3 regions of the Crassaminicella indica genome follow, and region 3 is predicted to be linked to each of the others. Evidence: riboswitches for the same ligand, from Rfam matches in the RefSeq annotation. Region 3 holds a riboswitch; each other region holds the start of a gene.
What was found. A riboswitch is a leader RNA that binds a small molecule or an ion and turns the genes downstream of it on or off. The one in region 3 is predicted to bind thiamine pyrophosphate.
Positions count from the first base shown of each region.

Region 1: it holds a riboswitch for thiamine pyrophosphate, as region 3 does, so the genes downstream of both, KVH43_RS08125 (thiamine-binding protein) here and thiD (bifunctional hydroxymethylpyrimidine kinase/phosphomethylpyrimidine kinase) in region 3, are expected to answer to the same signal.
Region 2: it holds a riboswitch for thiamine pyrophosphate, as region 3 does, so the genes downstream of both, thiS (sulfur carrier protein ThiS) here and thiD (bifunctional hydroxymethylpyrimidine kinase/phosphomethylpyrimidine kinase) in region 3, are expected to answer to the same signal.

Region 1 is NZ_CP078093.1:1,728,672-1,734,843, forward strand. It holds gene KVH43_RS08105 (2-hydroxyacyl-CoA dehydratase) at 1-1,799, shown strand, start outside; gene KVH43_RS08110 (DUF2975 domain-containing protein) at 1,959-2,453, shown strand; gene KVH43_RS08115 (helix-turn-helix domain-containing protein) at 2,465-2,692, shown strand; gene KVH43_RS08120 (TlpA family protein disulfide reductase) at 2,706-3,305, shown strand; TPP riboswitch at 3,380-3,489, shown strand; gene KVH43_RS08125 (thiamine-binding protein) at 3,552-3,842, shown strand; gene KVH43_RS08130 (ABC transporter permease) at 3,814-4,692, shown strand; gene KVH43_RS08135 (ABC transporter substrate-binding protein) at 4,592-5,596, shown strand; gene KVH43_RS08140 (ABC transporter ATP-binding protein) at 5,610-6,172, shown strand, end outside.
Region 2 is NZ_CP078093.1:834,876-841,047, reverse strand. It holds gene hpdB (4-hydroxyphenylacetate decarboxylase large subunit) at 1-473, opposite strand, end outside; gene KVH43_RS04025 (3-hydroxybutyryl-CoA dehydrogenase) at 880-1,719, shown strand; gene KVH43_RS04020 (sigma 54-interacting transcriptional regulator) at 1,877-3,580, shown strand; TPP riboswitch at 3,644-3,742, shown strand; TPP riboswitch at 3,791-3,900, shown strand; gene thiS (sulfur carrier protein ThiS) at 3,995-4,189, shown strand; gene thiF (sulfur carrier protein ThiS adenylyltransferase ThiF) at 4,191-4,997, shown strand; gene KVH43_RS04005 (thiazole synthase) at 5,009-5,785, shown strand; gene thiH (2-iminoacetate synthase ThiH) at 5,785-6,172, shown strand, end outside.
Region 3 is NZ_CP078093.1:235,303-241,474, forward strand. It holds gene lon (endopeptidase La) at 1-471, shown strand, start outside; gene yihA (ribosome biogenesis GTP-binding protein YihA/YsxC) at 461-1,084, shown strand; gene KVH43_RS01275 (M3 family oligoendopeptidase) at 1,110-2,789, opposite strand; TPP riboswitch at 3,038-3,147, shown strand; gene thiD (bifunctional hydroxymethylpyrimidine kinase/phosphomethylpyrimidine kinase) at 3,245-4,045, shown strand; gene thiE (thiamine phosphate synthase) at 4,047-4,685, shown strand; gene KVH43_RS01290 (dicarboxylate/amino acid:cation symporter) at 4,986-6,172, shown strand, end outside.

The DNA.
Region 1 (6,172 bases), 1.3 Mb from region 3:
AAATGGATATAAAAAAAGCTGTAAGATTTGCTTATAAGGAGCTTGAAGCTTATCGATATGATATAAGGAAAAAAGGTGAAGAGGCTTTAAAATATATAGAAGAAAATCAACTAAAAGGAATAGTCTTAGCAGGAAGACCGTATCATGTGGACCCTGAGATTAACCATGGGATTCCAGAGCTTATAGAGTCTTTAGGCTTTGTAGTACTTTCTGAGGATAGTGTGAGTCATCTTACAAAACCAGAAAGACCTCTGCGTGTGGTAGATCAATGGGTATATCATTCAAGACTTTATAGAGCTGCTACCTTTGTTGCAAAAAATAAAAACCTAGAGTTCGTTCAGCTAAACTCCTTTGGCTGTGGCTTAGATGCTATTACTACAGATCAAGTACAAGAGATATTAGAAAGATACGGAAAAATATATACCTTGTTGAAAATAGATGAAATAAATAATCTTGGAGCTGTAAGAATTCGTATTCGATCTCTTCTTGCAGCTATTAAAGAAAGAGATAAGAGAAATTTTGAACCAAAGAAACTTTATGAAAATGATGAAAGGGTGCTGTTTACGAAGAAAATGAAAAAAAATCATACGATTTTAGTTCCACAAATGTCACCTATTCATTTTCAGTTTTTAGATGTAGGATTTAAAAAAGCAGGATACAATGTGGAAGTTTTAGGAGATGTAGGAAAATCTGCTATAGATGAGGGACTTGCATATGTGCATAATGATGCATGCTATCCAGCAATTATTACAATAGGACAGATTATGGAAGCTTTAAAATCAGGAAAATATGATTTGAACAATACTTCTGTTATGATATCCCAAACAGGTGGAGGGTGTCGTGCAACCAATTATATAGCCTTTTTAAGAAAAGCATTAAAGGATGCAGGCATGGAGCATATACCGGTGATTTCAATAAATGCATCAGGACTAGAGAAAAATCCAGGGTTTAAGCTAAAGCCCACTACACTAGATAATTTAATGATGGGGCTTATTTATGGAGATCTTTTAATGAGAGTTTTATTAAGAGTTCGTCCTTATGAAAAAATAAAAGGCTCAGCCAATGCTTTGTATCAAAAATGGGTAAAAAAATGCAAAGAAAGCTTACTTAGAGGTAGGAAAAAGGATTTTAAAGAAAATATAAAAAAAATTGTTGAAGACTTTGATAATTTACCAATCGATGAAGATTTAGTAAAACCAAGAGTAGGTGTAGTAGGAGAAATACTAGTAAAATTTCATCCAGATGCGAATAATCATGTGGTAGACTTTTTAGAAGCAGAAGGAGCAGAGGTAGTTGTACCAGATCTTACGGATTTTTTATTATACTGTGCGTATGATCGCAAAACAAAGTATGAAAAATTGTCTGGAAGCTTTATAGGAATGATTATGGGAAACATTACTATAAACGGGATTGAAACTTATAGAAAGGATATGAGAAAGCTTCTAAAGAAGAGCAGTCGGTTTGAACCTCCAAAAGAAATTTATGAGTTAGCTCATCTTGCAAAAAAACATTTATCCTTATGTAATCAAACAGGAGAAGGTTGGTTCCTAACAGCAGAAATGGTGGAGTTAATAGAAAGTGGTACAGAAAATATCTTGTGTCTTCAGCCATTTGCGTGTCTTCCTAATCATATTACAGGAAAGGGAATGATTAAGGAGCTTAGAAGAAGCTATCCAAAAGCCAATATTGTGCCTATTGATTATGATCCTGGTGCAAGTGAAGTGAATCAAATCAATCGTATAAAGCTTATGCTTTCAGTAGCCTTCAAAAATTTAGAAAAGGAAGAAAGCTATGCATAATAAAAGGACTTCTCAGGAGAAGTCCTTTTAATGTTAGTGTATTTAGAATTATAAAAAAAGCGAGGAAACAATAAGTTATCGTTTTTCGATAAAAAAATATTGAAAAACATTTTATAGCATGGTAATATAGATTAGTAAAATAATAAGGGAGGTATGTGTATGAGGTATTATGGAAAAGGATCTTTAACTAGTGCTTTAAAGATTTTGTTAAATATTTTGCTTACTATTGGGGTTGGAATGTTTATCTATTTATCCATTCATGTATTATCAAGTAATGATTTAAATATAAGTTTGATCAGAAAAAGCATTATTTATACTTTGTTTGTAATAGGCAGTATTTCCTTGATGATGATTATTTTTCATTTAAGACAAATTTTAGATTCTTTAATATATGTAAATCCATTTATAAGAGAAAATGTAAAAAGATTAAGAAATATAGCTATAGAATGCTTTATTATTACAGGATGCTATTTGATTAACTTTTTTATAAATCCTAAATATGTAGATTTTAATCTTATAACTATAGATATGAAAGGCGTTCATACAGATATGGAATTTTTTATATTTTTCTTTTCGGGTTGTTTTATTTTAGTATTATCAAAAGTTTTCCAGCAAGCTGTTGAAGTAAAAGAAGAAAATGATTTTACTATTTAGAGGAGGTTGCTATGGGGATTGTTATAAATTTAGATGTGATGATGGCAAAGAGAAAAATCTCTCTTACAGAGCTTGCAGAAAGAGTGGGGATTACAAATGCTAATTTATCTATACTTAAAAATAACAAAGCAAAGGCTATAAGATTTACAACATTAGAAGCTATATGTAGAGAACTTAATTGTCAGCCAGGGGATTTATTAGAATATGTTCCTGATAAAAAAAAATCAGAGATTTTATAAACTGGAGGTAAAGATGAAGAAGCCATTCAAGATATTATTAATAATTTTAGCAAGTATAATTTGTTTATTGGCAGTAGCGGTTATAATAGGACCAGCTGATCCTATCATGTTAACAGAAGAAGAAGAATCACAGCAGTATGAAGAATATAATGAAAAATTTAGTAATCTTAATATATCAGGATTTGAAACGAAAGATCTGAATAGTGAGAAAATCACTTCAGATATTTTTAAGGATTATAAAATTACTATGGTGAATATTTGGGGAACTTTTTGTAGCCCTTGTGTAGAAGAAATGCCGGATATAGGAAAGGCTTATAAAAATTTACCTAAAGGATCAAATATTATAGGCATATGTGTTGATGCTGGAGATGATGAAGATACTGTAGAAGCTGCACAAAAAATCATGAAAAAGTCAAATGCTGATTTTCGTGTTTTGATTCCTGATGATGTGTTGAAGAAGCAGTTGTTAGATTTCGTGACTTTTTTTCCTACTACAATATTTGTAGATGAGAAGGGAAATATTGTGGGAGATGTATATAATGGAGGACGTTCAGAAGAAGATTATAGGAAAGCGATCATAGAAAAGCTTAAAATGGTAGAAAATACAAAATAAATATTTATAAAATACACCTTGAGTAGAAAAGTATTGATTTTATTCAAAAAAAGTATATACTAAAAATAGTAAATAAAATAATCAATGGGAGCTGATGTTTTTGGCTGAGAGGGAATAAAAAATATTCCGACCATGAGACCTGATCTGGGTAATGCCAGCGTAGGGAATGCACATAAAAACTGCTGCCTATTCTGAGCAGCATTTTTTTGTTGGAAAAATTTTAAAGATTTAGAGAGGAGCGAAAAAATGGCAAATGTAAACGTAAGTATACAGGTTTTGCCTGTAGTTTTAGAAGAAAGGATATATCCCGTAGTAGACAAAGTGATTGAGCTTATTGATAAAAGTGGTGTAAAGTATGAAGTAGGGCCTATGGAAACTACCATGGAGGGAGATTTAGATAAGCTTTTAGACATTGTAAAAAGAGCACAGGAAATTTGTGTAGAAGAAGGAGCCAGTAGAGTTATTTCTATGGTAAAAATTGACTATAAACCAGAGGGCGTGACTATGCATGAAAAAGTGGGAAAATACAGGAGATAAAGTACTACCCATTGCTTTTATTGTTTTTTTAATTATTTTATGGGAAATACTTATAAAAATATATAATATACCAAAATATATACTTCCAGCACCATCTTCTATAATAAGTGCTTTGATCGAATATAGGCAAATTTTGTGGGAACATACAAAAACTACTATTGTTGAAGCTAGTATAGGCTTTGTTATAGCTACTATATTTGCAATTTTTGCAGCAGGACTGATGAATAAGTATGAACTTCTGAAAAAAATCATCTATCCGATATTTGTCATATCCCAGACTGTTCCTATTATTGCTTTAGCACCTCTTTTTATGATTTGGCTGGGATTTGGGATTTTGCCCAAAATTGTAATTGTTGTGTTGGTTTGTTTTTTTCCTATTGCTGTAAGTGTTATAGAAGGACTAGAGACTGTAGATCAAGATCTTATCAATTTGATGAAGGTTATGGGTGCAAAGCCTTTTCAAATATTTATAAAGGTACAGATGCCAGCCACACTGCCAGCATTTTTTTCAGGGTTGAAAATTGCAGCTACTTACAGCATTATGGGTGCTGTTTTGGCAGAATGGATTGGAGCTAAAAGTGGTTTAGGAGTATATATGACTCGTGCCATGAACTCTTTTCGTATAGCAGCTTTATTTGCAGATATATTTGTCGTGGTGATCTTAAGCATTGGCATATTTCAATTGATTGAAAGAGTTTCAAAAAAAATTATGCCGTGGAATCAGCAAACAAATCAAAGGAGAGATTTACATGTTAAAAAAAGTAAAAAATTTATTGATCGTTCTATTGGTAATGGTTTTAGGTTTATCAGGTTGTGCCGAGAAGAAAGAGGAAGTACAAAAGGAAGATAATAAACTTCAAAAAATTACGGTAACACTAGATTGGACGCCAAATACAAACCATACAGGTCTTTATGTTGCAAAGGATAAAGGATATTATAAAGATATGGGACTAGATGTTGAAATTATTCAACCAGCAGAAGGAACTGCAGAACAGCTAGTAGCATCAGATAAAGCACAGTTTGGTATAAGCTATCAAGAGCAAGTAACATTAGCTAGAGTAGAAGATGTTCCTGTGGTATCTATTGCGGCAGTTATACAGCATAATACATCAGGCTTTGCATCTTTGAAAGAAAAGGGGATTAAAACACCAAAGGATTTTGAAGGAAAAAGATATGGTGGTTGGGGTTCTCCTATCGAGAAAGCAACGTTAAAGGCACTGATGGACAAGCATGGAGCAGATGTAAAAAAAGTTCAAATCCTTACTAGTGGGGCAACAGATTTTTTTGCTTCAAGTAAAAAGGATATTGATTTTGCATGGATTTTTGAAGGATGGACAGGGATTGAAGCAAAGCTTAAGGGAATTGAACTAAATTATATTGATTTAGGAAAAGAAGATTCTGCTCTTGATTATTATACACCTGTTATTATCACTAATGAAAAAAATATAAATGAGAAGAAGGATTTAGTAAAGAAATTTATGGAAGCTACAAGTAAAGGATATGAGTATGCTATAAAAAATCCTGTTGAGGCTGCTGATATTTTATTAAAATACGCACCAGAATTAAATAAGGAGTTAGTTGTTGAAAGTCAGAAATTCTTGAGTGATAAGTATAAGGCAGAGGCAAGCCAATGGGGAATTCAGAAAAGAGAAGTATGGGAAAATTATACAAATTGGCTTTTCGATAGAGCTTTAATTGCAAAGAAAATTGATATAGACGCTGCATTTACTAATGAATTTTTACCTAAAGAATAAGGAGTAGAAAGAAATGCAAACACCTAAAATTAGGTTAACTAATGTGCATATGGATTATATTTCCAAAAGAGATGTCTTAAAGGTATTAGAGAATATCAACTTATATGTAAACAAGGGAGAATTTGTTTCCATAATAGGTCCTAGTGGCTGTGGAAAAAGTACTTTGTTTCATATTATTACAAAATTAGAGAAAGCATATGAAGGTTTAGTAGAAATAGATGGAGAACCTTTAGAAAAATCTAATCAAAGAGCAAGTTATATGCACCAAAAGGATTTACTAATGCCCTGGAGAACGCTCATAGATAATGTGATATTGCCTCTTGAAATTCAAGGAAAAAATAAAAGAGAGGCAAAAAAAGAGGTAAAAAAGTATTTTGATACTTTTGGATTAGAAGGATTTGAACAAGCATACCCTAATGAATTATCAGGTGGGATGCGACAAAGGGCTGCACTTCTTCGAACATTCTTAGTAGATAGTGAGCTTTTGCTGCTTGATGAGCCATTTGGAGCATTAGATGCAATTAATCGTTCAAAAATGCAGGAGTGGCTTCTTGACATATGGCGTCAATTTAAAAG
Region 2 (6,172 bases), 600 kb from region 3:
TCTGTAACATTTCCACCGCCTGTACCAAATTTGCTTAATTCTCCTGCACTAGCACTTCCTCTTTCTAATGCTTCTTTGTAAAGTTCGTCCTCTTTTGCTACAAAAAATCCCTCTGATAACCATGGCATTGGGAAGGAACCTCTATAATAGCTTGCTTTTTGCATAACAAGCTTTTCACCAGGGAATATAACAGGAGTTAGATGAGAAAAAGCACATTTCAATGCTTCTGCACGTCTGACAACTGTAACTTCACCTTCTAATTCATTCCATTTACGGGTGTACCAATAAGGAAATTCAGTATTGGCAGAAGATAATGTGTCGTAATAAATGTCTCTTAATTTTTTTGCGCGTTCAGTAGGTTCTTTTTTTACTTCTCTATCGATCATTTTTTCTGGTGCGCTCCCACCAGCTTGGAAATTGATGGGTAACCCTTTTGCTGCTAAAATATCTGCTAATTTTTTTTTAGTTCCCATCAAAACCCCCCCTTTTTTTATTTGAATTTTTATGAAAAAAGAAAGCTAAGCTTTACATATAATAATGTGTATTGTATTTGCGAAAAGAATATGACAGATTTACATAAAAATAATTTTTTGAAACGAGTGTAAATCAAAAGAAATATGTAAACTTAATTTACACATATGAAGTATGTGTAGGATGCAGTAAAATCTCATTATAGTGTTTACTTAATTTACAAAACAGCACTTGTAGATAAAGGTATAAAAGTAAATGAGTAAATGAATATAAGTAGTTCAAATGAAAGCAACGGATTAAAACTTTTATGAATAAAATAAAAACTTGGTATAAGATTTGCGTAGTAGATTTTATGATACTGAAAAAATTATAAAAGCAATTTATAAAATAAAATTTGGGAGGTTCTTTATGGAAAAGATTTGTGTAATTGGTGCTGGAACAATGGGATCAGGAATCGTACAAGCTTTTGCGCAAGCAGGATACCAAGTGATCATGAAAGATATTCAAGAAAGTTCTTTAGAAAGAGGACTTGAGATGATCACAAAAAATTTAGAAAAGTGTATTAAAAATGGAAAAACTACTGAGAAAGAGAAAAATGAGATATTAGGAAGAATAACAACTACTACGGGGATGGATATAGTAGATGTAGATCTAGTAGTAGAAGCAGCAGTAGAATGTATTGAAAAAAAGAAAGAAATATTTGCAGAGCTGGATAAAGTTTGTAAAAAAGAAACTATTTTAGCTACTAATACATCATCACTTTCCATAACAGAAATAGCTACTGCAACTAATAGACCTGATAAGGTTATAGGAATGCATTTTTTTAATCCAGTTCCTGTTATGAAGCTTGTAGAAGTTATAAAGGGAGTTGCTACATCTGAAGAAACTAAAAATAATGTTTTAGAAATGACTAAAAAAATAGATAAAATCCCTGTAGAAGTAGAAGAGGCCCCAGGGTTTGTAGTAAATAGAATTTTAATTCCTATGATTAATGAAGCTATTGGTATTTTAGCAGAAGGTATTGCAAGTGCTGAAGATATTGATAAAGCTATGAAATTGGGTGCAAATCACCCTATAGGTCCTTTAGCTTTAGCTGATTTAATAGGAAATGATGTGAATTTAGCGATCATGGAAGTGCTTTACAAAGAATTTGGAGATCCAAAATATAGACCTCATCCATTGTTGAAAAAGATGGTGAAGGGAAATCTTTTAGGTAGAAAGACAGGGAAAGGATTTTATCAATATTAAAAATAATAATCTCTTGATACGTGTATCAAGGGATTTTATTAGCTTTAAATATACGCAAAATTCGACAAGTTTTGAGAAATTCAAAATATATGATATAATTTCAGTGAAATTGTATAAAGTATGCTTTGTAAATATATTGTCCTTGCTTTGAGGAGGGCTGAGCATGAGTAAATACTTTGATGCTTTAATTAATAATATTCCTGATGCACTTTTAGCAATAGATCAAGCTGGAAATATAATGGTCATGAACCAGCGTGCTGAAAAATTACTTGATTTAAAAAAAGAGGATATTATAGGAAAACATATTCACAAGATTATTCCAAACTGTAGACTTCCTATTATTGTGAAAACAGGAAAAGAGGAATTAAATAGGAATGTTTGCATCAATAAAAGACAGTATAGAATGAGTATGATGCCAATGATATTAGAAGGAAATGTTGAAGGAGCAATGGCTTTATTCCATGATATTACTAATTATAGAAAAATGAGCAAAGAAATGGATAAGGATAAGATATATATAGAAATACTAAATACTATTTTGGATACAGCCAATGAATGGGTTACTGTTGTTGATGAAAATGGAATCATTACTATGATGAGTAAAGCCTATAAAGAATTTTTAGATATATCAGAGCCTGAAGGAAAACATGTAGCAGAGGTTATTGAGAATACAAGACTTCATGTTGTATTAGAAACTGGAATTATGGAAGTGGGAGAAATTCAGGAAATAAAAAATAAAAGAATGATCTCTATGCGTGTTCCTATTAAAAAGGATGGAAGAATTATTGGTGCAGTTGGAAAGGTTATGTTTAAGGATATAAGAGATTTTCAAACACTTAGTAAAAAAATATCCAAACTAGAGAAGGAGATTGCTTACTATAAAAGTGAACTTAATAAGGAGAGGTCTGCAAAATATTCCTTTCAAGATTTAGTAGGAGAAAGTCCGAGTATGAGTATTGTAAAGGATATGGCAATGAAAGCAGCAAAAACGAGTTCTAATGTTCTTATTACAGGAGAGAGTGGAACAGGTAAGGAGCTTTTTGCTCATTCTATTCATAATGCTAGCAATAGATATTTAGGACCTTTTGTAAAAATAAACTGTGCAGCTATACCAGCAGAATTACTAGAATCAGAATTGTTTGGATATGAAGAGGGTGCTTTTACAGGTGCTAAAAAGGGAGGAAAGGAAGGGAAATTTGAGCTTGCAAATGGAGGAACGATTTTGTTAGATGAGATAGGGGATATGCCTTTTGCTATGCAGGCAAAGCTTTTAAGGGTTCTTCAGGAAAAAGAGGTAGAAAGACTTGGAGGGAATGTGATTCGAAAAATAGATGTTAGAATTATTTCATCTACGAATAAAGATTTAGATGCTCTAGTGAAGAATGGTGAATTTCGTGAAGACCTTTTTTATAGATTAAATGTAATGTCTATTAAGATACCTCCTCTTAGAGAAAGAAAAGAAGATATAGAAGCCCTTGCTAATGAACTTAAAATGAAATTATCTAATAGATTAGGTATTTATGTAGAAGGGATTTCTCAGGGAGCGATAGAAATATTAAAAAAATATGCTTGGCCTGGAAATATAAGAGAGCTTGAAAATGTTATTGAAAGGGCTATAAACCTTTTAGATTCAGACTTAATAATAAAACCAAAGCATTTACCAACAAGACTTACTAAAAATGATAAAAAAAACTATCCTATAGGAAATAAGTCATTAAAAGAGATGGTAGAAGAAATGGAGAAAGATATGATAGTAGCCTGTTTGAAAGAGAATAATGGAAACAAATATCAAACAGCGAAATCTCTTGGAATTAGCCGTGTAGGACTTTATAAGAAATTGAAGAGATATGGATTAGAATAATTAGGTATATAATCAAAAACTTTACAAAATCATAATTAAGGATTACAATAAAAGAGAATAGAATAGAAATGCTAGGGGTGCCTTTTGGCTGAGAGGGAGAAATCCTAACCCTTATAACCTGATGCAGTTAATACTGCCGTAGGGAAGCTAAAGATAAAAATGATTATTTTTAAAGCTTACCCTAGGGTAAGCTTTTTAAAATGGAAAATTTTATAAACTATGGGGAGCTCATGTTGATGGGCTGAGAAAGAGATGAAATCTCTGACCCGTATAACCTGATTTGGGTAATGCCAACGTAGGGAATATTTTGTACGCTATTATTTAAAGTGCGAATTCTCTATGAATTCGCACTTTTTTAATATATTAATTTTAATGTGTTTTTGGGATAAAGCGTAAAAGAAAGGAGGGAAAAGCATGATAATCAATGGAAAAGAAATGGATTTTGATTCAGAGATAACTATTTGTGAGATGTTGAAAAAATTAGATTTGAATGAAGAAAAGGTAGTTGTAGAAGTAAATCTTACAATTATTCCAAAAGAAAAATATAATGAGCATGTATTAAACAAAGCAGATAAAGTAGAGATCGTAAGCTTTGTTGGAGGTGGTTGATTTGAAAATATATGTAAATGAAAAGCCGGTTATTGTAAATGAAAGATCTACAGCCTTTGGAATTCGTGATTTTGTAAAAAAGGAAGCAGATATTGTTGTTTTAAACGGATTTATTTTAAGAGAAGATGCACCTTTGAAGAAGGATGACAGACTTACTCTCATTATAAGAGGAGAAATTCCAAATGAAGAGGAGTTAGAAGCTTTACTAGTAGCTAGACATACACCGGGAGTTCATGAAAAAGTAAAAAAGGCATGTGTAGGGATTGCAGGACTTGGGGGACTTGGTTCAAATGTAGCTGTCTCTTTAGCAAGATTAGGAATAGGAAAACTAGTGCTTATAGATTTTGATGTAGTTGAGCCAAGCAATTTAAATAGGCAGCAGTATTTTACAAAGCATATAGGAATGAAAAAAACAGAAGCAATAAAAGATGTCCTAAAAAATATTAATCCTTTTGTAGATGTTGAAACAAAAGATTTATACCTTGATGAAAGCAATATAAAGGATTGCTTTGAAGATGCGGATATTATTGTGGAAGCATTGGACAATCCTATGTGTAAAGCAACTTTAGTCAATACAGCTTTATCTAAGCTTCCTGAGAAATATATCGTTGCAGCCTCTGGAATGGCTGGATATTTTTCGAATAATACAATAAAAACAAAAATAGTGAGAGATCGCTTCTATTTAGTTGGAGATGAAATATCAGAAGCAAAGCCGGGCTGTGGACTCATGGCACCGAGAGTTGCTATCGCCGCAAATCATCAAGCGAATACAGTGCTTAGGATTATTTTAGAAGAATATGAAGTTTAGGAGATGATGGAATGGATTTATTGAAAATTGGAGGAATTGAATTAAAAAGCAGATTGTTCATTGGGACTGGAAAATTTCCGAGTAAAAAAATTATACCTGATGTTATTAAAAGCTCTGAAACTCAAGTAGTTACAATGGCGGTGAGAAGAGTTGATCTTGAAGCTAAGGAAGAAAATATCCTTGAATATATTTCCAAAGATGTTATATGGCTTCCAAATACCTCTGGAGCAAGAAATGCAGAAGAAGCTGTGAGGATTGCAAGACTTGCAAGGGCTATGGGCTGTGGTGATTGGGTAAAGATTGAGGTTATATCTGATCATAAGTATTTACTTCCTGATAATCAAGAAACTATTAAAGCAACGGAAATTTTATCAAAGGAAGGCTTTGTTGTACTTCCTTATATGAGTCCTGATCTTATGAGTGCAAAGAGATTGGTAGATGCAGGTGCAGCAGCAGTAATGCCTTTGGGGGCACCTATAGGAACAAATAGAGGAATTAGGACGAAGGAGCTTATTGAGATTTTGATTGACGAAATAGATTTACCAATCATTGTAGATGCAGGAATTGGAAAGCCATCAGAGGCGGCTGAAGCTATGGAAATGGGTGCAGCAGCAGTTTTAGTAAATACAGCTATTGCTACTTCTGATGACCCTGTAAATATGGCAAAAGCATTCTCTCTTGCAGTAATAGCAGGAAGAACTGCATATCTTTCAAAATTAGGAGCTACTAAAAAATGTGCTATTGCTTCTTCTCCACTTACAGGATTTTTGAATGAAGGTGAGTTTTGATGGGCTTTTATGATGTTTATATAAATTTTAAGGATTTTGATTATGATGCTTTTTTTGAAAATGTTACATCAACAGAGATTAAAAGAATACTAAATAAAAATAAAATAAATATTTATGATTTTTTAGCACTATTGTCTCCAAAGGCAGAAAGTTTTTTAGAAGAAATGGCACAAAAGGCACATGCTTTATCATTACAGCATTTTGGAAAGACCATATTATTATTTACTCCAATGTATATAGGAAACTTCTGTGTGAATAGATGTGCTTATTGTGGGTTTAATGTGGATAACAATATTAAAAGAAAAAAATTATCCCCAGAAGAAATAGAAAGGGAAGCTATTTCTATTGCTAAAACAGGACTTAAGCATATTCTTGTTTTAACAGGAG
Region 3 (6,172 bases):
GTACTAACAGGTCAGCTCGGAGATGTAATGAAAGAATCTGCAAGAGCTGGAATTAGTTATATTCGCTCTAAGATTGAATCATTAAAGATACCAGAAGATTTTTATCAAAAGCTTGATATTCATATACATATACCAGAAGGAGCTATACCAAAGGATGGACCTTCTGCAGGAATTACTATGGCGACCGCAGTTATATCAGAGCTTACTAAAATACCTATTAACAAAAATGTAGCAATGACAGGAGAGATTACACTAAGAGGTAGAGTCTTACCTGTAGGTGGAATTAAAGAAAAAGTATTAGCTGCAAATAGAGCAGGTATTACAAAAATATTATTACCTATTGATAATGAAAAGGATATAGAAGATATCCCAGAAAATGTAAGAAAGAAATTAACATTTGTACTTGTAGAAAATATGGATCAAGTTTTAGAACATGCATTAGTTCGGAAGGAAGAAAATGATGAAGATTAAAAGTGCAGAAATTATTATAAGTGCAGTAAAAGAAGAACAATATCCTCAAGATGATCTACCAGAAATTGCTTTAGCTGGCAGGTCAAATGTAGGAAAATCATCTCTTATCAATCTTTTAGTAAATAGAAGAAAACTAGCTAGAACTAGCTCTAGCCCTGGAAAAACTCAAACTATTAACTTTTATGAGATAAATAAACAGTTTCGATTTGTAGATTTGCCAGGATATGGTTATGCTAAAGTAGCTAAAGCTAGCAAAAAACAATGGGGAAAAATGATGGATACATACTTAAATAATAGAAAAAATCTGATAGATGTTTTTCAGCTTGTAGATATTCGTCATGCTCCTACACAACAAGATAAGCATATGTATAGCTGGATTAAGCATTTTGGCTTTAATGGTATTGTTATTGCTACAAAATTGGATAAAATAAAAAGAGGCCAAAGACAAAAGCAGCTAAATATTATACGAAAAGAGCTTTGCATGGAAAGTGAAGATATATTATTGCCTGTTTCTTCAGATACTAGAGAAGGAAAAGAAGAGCTTTGGCAGTTCATTACTGAAATTTTTAAAGTAAATGGATTTGATTTTGAAGCAGAGCAGACAATTAAGTAAATCAAAAAACACTATGTATTTACAACTACATAGTGTTTTTTAAATATTTTTCTATTTCTTCAGCAACTGACTTTATACTTTCATCTTTAAAAGGAGAATCTAAATTGGCAAGGTCTACTAATTCTAAAAAGGATTTACTTCCTCCAGCCCTACAAAGCTTTAGATAATCTTTCCATGCTCTATCAAAATCATCTCTTGATTTTTTTAAAAATTGGAATGCACAGATTTCTGCTAATACATAATCAATATAATAAAATGGATTTTTAAATATATGTCCCTGTTGGTACCAATACCCCCCATTTTCTAAAAATTCATTTCCATCATAGTCCCTATGAGGAAGATATTTTTTCTCTATTGCTCTCCACATATTTTTCCTTTCCTTCGGTGTTGCATTTGGATGTTCATATACATAATGTTGAAATTCATCTACAACAACACCATAAGGAATAAACAAAAAAGCTTCGGTTAAATGACCAAACTTATATTTCTTCACATCTTCAAAAAATAGTTCCATCCACGGATAAGTAAAAAACTCCATGCTCATAGAATGTATTTCACAAGCATCTAAAGTCGGAAAATGATATTCAGGTATATCATACTGTCTACTTTCATAAACTTGAAAAGCATGACCTGCTTCATGTGTCAATACATCTATATCATCTCCCGTACCATTAAAGTTTGAAAATATAAAAGGAGCTTTATATTTAGCAATATATGTACAATATCCTCCTGGAGCCTTTCCACTCCTGCTTAAAGCATCTATCAATTCATGCTCCATCATGTATTCAAAAAATATTTTCGTTTCATTAGATAATGCTTCATACATTTTCTTTCCAGCTTGAAGTATCGCCTTAGCATCTCCTTTAGGTTTTGCATTCCCATCTAAAAATATAAGGATTTCATCATAATATTTCAAGCTTTCTAAATTTAATCTCTTTCTTTGCTTTTCTCTTAATTTTGTAGCCACAGGCACAATATATGCTTTTACTTGCTCTCTTAAAAATTTAACCATGTCTGCATCATAATCTGTTCTAAGCATACGAATATAACCAAGCTCCACAAAATTGTCATAGCCTAGCTTTTGAGCCATAGTTGTTCTTACCTTTACTAACTTATCATATATTTCATCAAACTTTTCTTCATTTTCCTTGAAAAAGTTATATTTTGCTTCATTAGCTCTCTTTCGCAGCTTTATATCCGATGACATTTGAAAAGGTCTTAACTGTGGAAGAGTTCTCTCTTTCCCTTCAAAATATATTTTAGCTGATGATAAAAGCTTAGTATATTCGCTCATCAGCTTATTTTCAAGCTTTAAATCATCAATAATCTCTGGTGAAAAGCTCTTCACCTTAAGCTTTGCAATATTAAAAAGCTGCTCTCCCCATTTTTCCTTTAAATGCTCTTTATATTTTGAATTCACTAATGCATCATAATATTTGGCAACTAATCCTTCATAAATAGGACTATTTTCATCAAAATAGTTTTGTTCCTCTTCATATGCTTTATCTTGGGTATTTATCGTATATCTGATATAAGCAATCTGCTCCATAGACTCAAATTCATTTCTTAATTCATTAATCTTTAGCATCAAAGCATCTTGTTCTTTGTAATTTTCTGCTTTAATAAAAGCATTTAACAATTGATTAAATTGTTCCTCAAAAGCTTTTATATCAGGTCTTTTGTATTCGTATTCACTGAATTTCATCATTTCACCTTCCTAACCAAAAACTGTATTTATTTTTTACACTCAACACTCATAAAAATAGTTCATTCCATGAAAAAATAATAAACCTTCAAAACTCACTTCATTAAGAAAATGAAGGTTATTATATTATACTTAACAAATATATTATAACATAATAGCTGATACAAAGATTATCTATCCACTTTTTATATATATTTCTAGCTTGTAAATTTTTTGTAATCGTAGTATCATAAAATCAAATAGAATATTCCAAAAGCTAGGGGAGCTGGTAAAACCAGCTGAGAGTAAGAATGTCGATTCTTTGACCCTTTCACCTGATCTGGATCATGCCAGCGTAGGGAAGCAATACATAAAGTAAAATGATTGCACTAATCCTTGTTGGATGAGTGCTTTTTATTTTTATCAATAAAATCGGAATGCTTATTTCTCTTCATTCTTAAGAAAGGAGCAATAATATGAAGCATTGTTTAACTATTGCAGGATCTGATAGCAGCGGAGGTGCAGGAATTCAAGCAGATTTAAAAACATTTTCAGCCCACGCTACATTTGGTATGAGTATCATTACAGCAGTTACTGCTCAAAATACACAAGGCGTCTTTGATGTACAAGATATTACCCCAACTGTAATTGCCAATCAGATCAAAGCAATTTTTGATGATATTCATGTTCACGGTATAAAAATTGGAATGGTATCTAAAACAGAAACTATTGAAATAATTGCCAATACCCTTAAAAAATACGACCTTCCACCATTAGTACTAGATCCTGTTATGATTTCAAAAAGCGGATATAATCTATTAAAGCCAAAAGCAAAAAAAGCACTCATTGAAAAATTACTGCCTATGACCACGTTAATTACGCCAAATCTTCCAGAAGCAGAGGAAATATTAGGCTACAAAATAGAAGATTTAGAAAAAATGAAACTAGCAGCAAAAGACTTACATTATCTAGGTCCTAATTTTGTATTAGTAAAAGGCGGACATCTTTCAAAAACAGCCACAGATGTTTTATATGATGGAAAAGAATTTTATTTATTTGATCAAGAAAGAATCAAAGCCACCCATACTCATGGTACAGGATGCACCTTATCATCAGCTATTACTGCCAATTTAGCAAATGGAATGCATATTTATAAAGCAGTAAAAAAAGCAAAAGAATATATCACAATAGCTATTAAACATGGATTTTCTATTGGTCATGGAGTAGGTCCTACACATCACTTTTATGAACTTTATAAAAAGGCAGGTGTTTTATAAAATGCAAAAATACAGCATATCAAAAACAATGCATAAAACCATTTATTTAGTAACAGATGATGCTAAAATGGATTTTGATACACTTTACCATAAAGTAGAAATGGCTCTTGACGGAGGTGTAAAGCTTTTACAATTAAGAGAAAAAAAATCTTCATCAAGAGAATTTTATAATAATGCTCTCAAAATGAAATATTTATGCAAAAAATATGATATACCACTGATTATCAATGATCGAGTAGACATTGCTCAAGCCGTAGATGCTGATGGTGTTCATTTAGGACAAAGCGATTTACCATTAACCGTTGCTCGAAAAATATTAGGTCCTGAAAAGATTATAGGTATATCAGCAAGAACTGTAGAAGACGCTATGCTTGCTGAAAAAAATAATGCTGACTATCTAGGTGTTGGAGCTGTATTTCCTACCAGCACTAAAAATGATGCAAAGGTCATATCAGAAAAAGTTTTTCACGACATTCAAGCTAAAGTATCTATTCCTATTGTAACCATTGGTGGGATCACATTAAATAATGCATCAACACTTATCAATAGAGGAGTAAATTGTATTGCTGTAGTTTCTGCAATATTAAATCAAGATAACCCAAAGGAAGCTGCAATATACTTGAATAATTTATTCAAATAACTCTTTCTTCATTTATATGAAATTAACATATTTTCTTCATAAAAAAAATCCCCAATATTTTGCATATTCGGGATTTTACCTTTCTTGAATATTTTTTCATTTTGTCTTTATAAAAAATATCTATTATTCAATGATGTTTTAATGATATTTCTTATATTATTACGAAATAGTTTACAATCAAGAAAATAAGTTGTATCATATGCATAGAAAAATAATATAAAAAGTAGAAAATGTTTTTCACTTCAGCTATTCACTTTTTTATTATATTTCTATCAGTATTTAAAAGGAGGTCTTGCAGAAATGAGTAGTAAAAAAGAACTTGGATTAATACCTAAATTATTAATAGGTATTATAGGTGGAATTATTTTAGGTCTAATGGTAAATGAACAAATCATGGGAATTATTACAACTATTAAAGAAATTCTCGGCTCATTTATTTTCTTTACTGTCCCTTTGGTTATATTTGGATTCATTACGCCAGCTATAACAGGGTTAAAAAACAATGCAAGCAAAATGCTAGGAACTTTTCTTTGTATATCCTATTTATCTGCAGTAGGTGCTTCTACTTTTTCAGCTATTGCAGGATATATCATCATCCCTCATTTACATATTGCAAGCCAAGCAGAAGCTTTGATAGAGCTGCCTAAAACAGCATTTGAATTAAATATTCAACCTATAATGCCTGTAATGACTGCATTAATCCTAGCAATTTTAACAGGTATATCAGTTATATGGACAAAGTCTGAAGCAATGGAAAAACTCTTAAATGAAATACAAAGCATGGTCTTATCCATTATTAATAAAATCGTTATTCCTATTCTTCCTTTCTTCATTTCAGCAACATTTGCAGGCTTAGCTTATACAGGTAGTCTGACAAAACAATTACCTATATTCTTAAAAGTGATTGTTTTAGTATTAGTAGGTCATTTTATTTGGTTAACCATTCTTTATTTGATCGCAGGAGCTGTTTCAAAGCAAAATCCTTTAGAAGTTTTAAAATATTATGGACCAGCTTATTTAACAGCAGTAGGTACTATGTCTAGTGCTGCTACATTACCTGTTTCATTAAGATGTGCCCATCGTTCAAAGGCATTAGTACCAGAAGTTGTTGATTTTGCGATTCCCTTAGGCGCAACAACTCATCTTTGTGGATCTGTATTAACCGAAACATTTTTCTGTATGACTATATCAAAAATCCTTTATGGTACATTACCTTCAGTCAGTACCATTATATTATTTACAGTACTATTTGGTATATTTGCAGTAGGAGCACCTGGTGTCCCTGGAGGAACGGTTATGGCATCTTTAGCTATTGTAACAGGTGTATTAGGATTTGATTCATCTGGAGTAGGATTATTAATTGCCATATTTGCATTACAAGATAGTTTTGGAACTGCTTGCAATATTACGGGAGATGGTGCATTAGCATTAATGCTAAGAGGTCTTTTCTACGATAAAACTGGAAAATCTAAAGCACATACAACTGC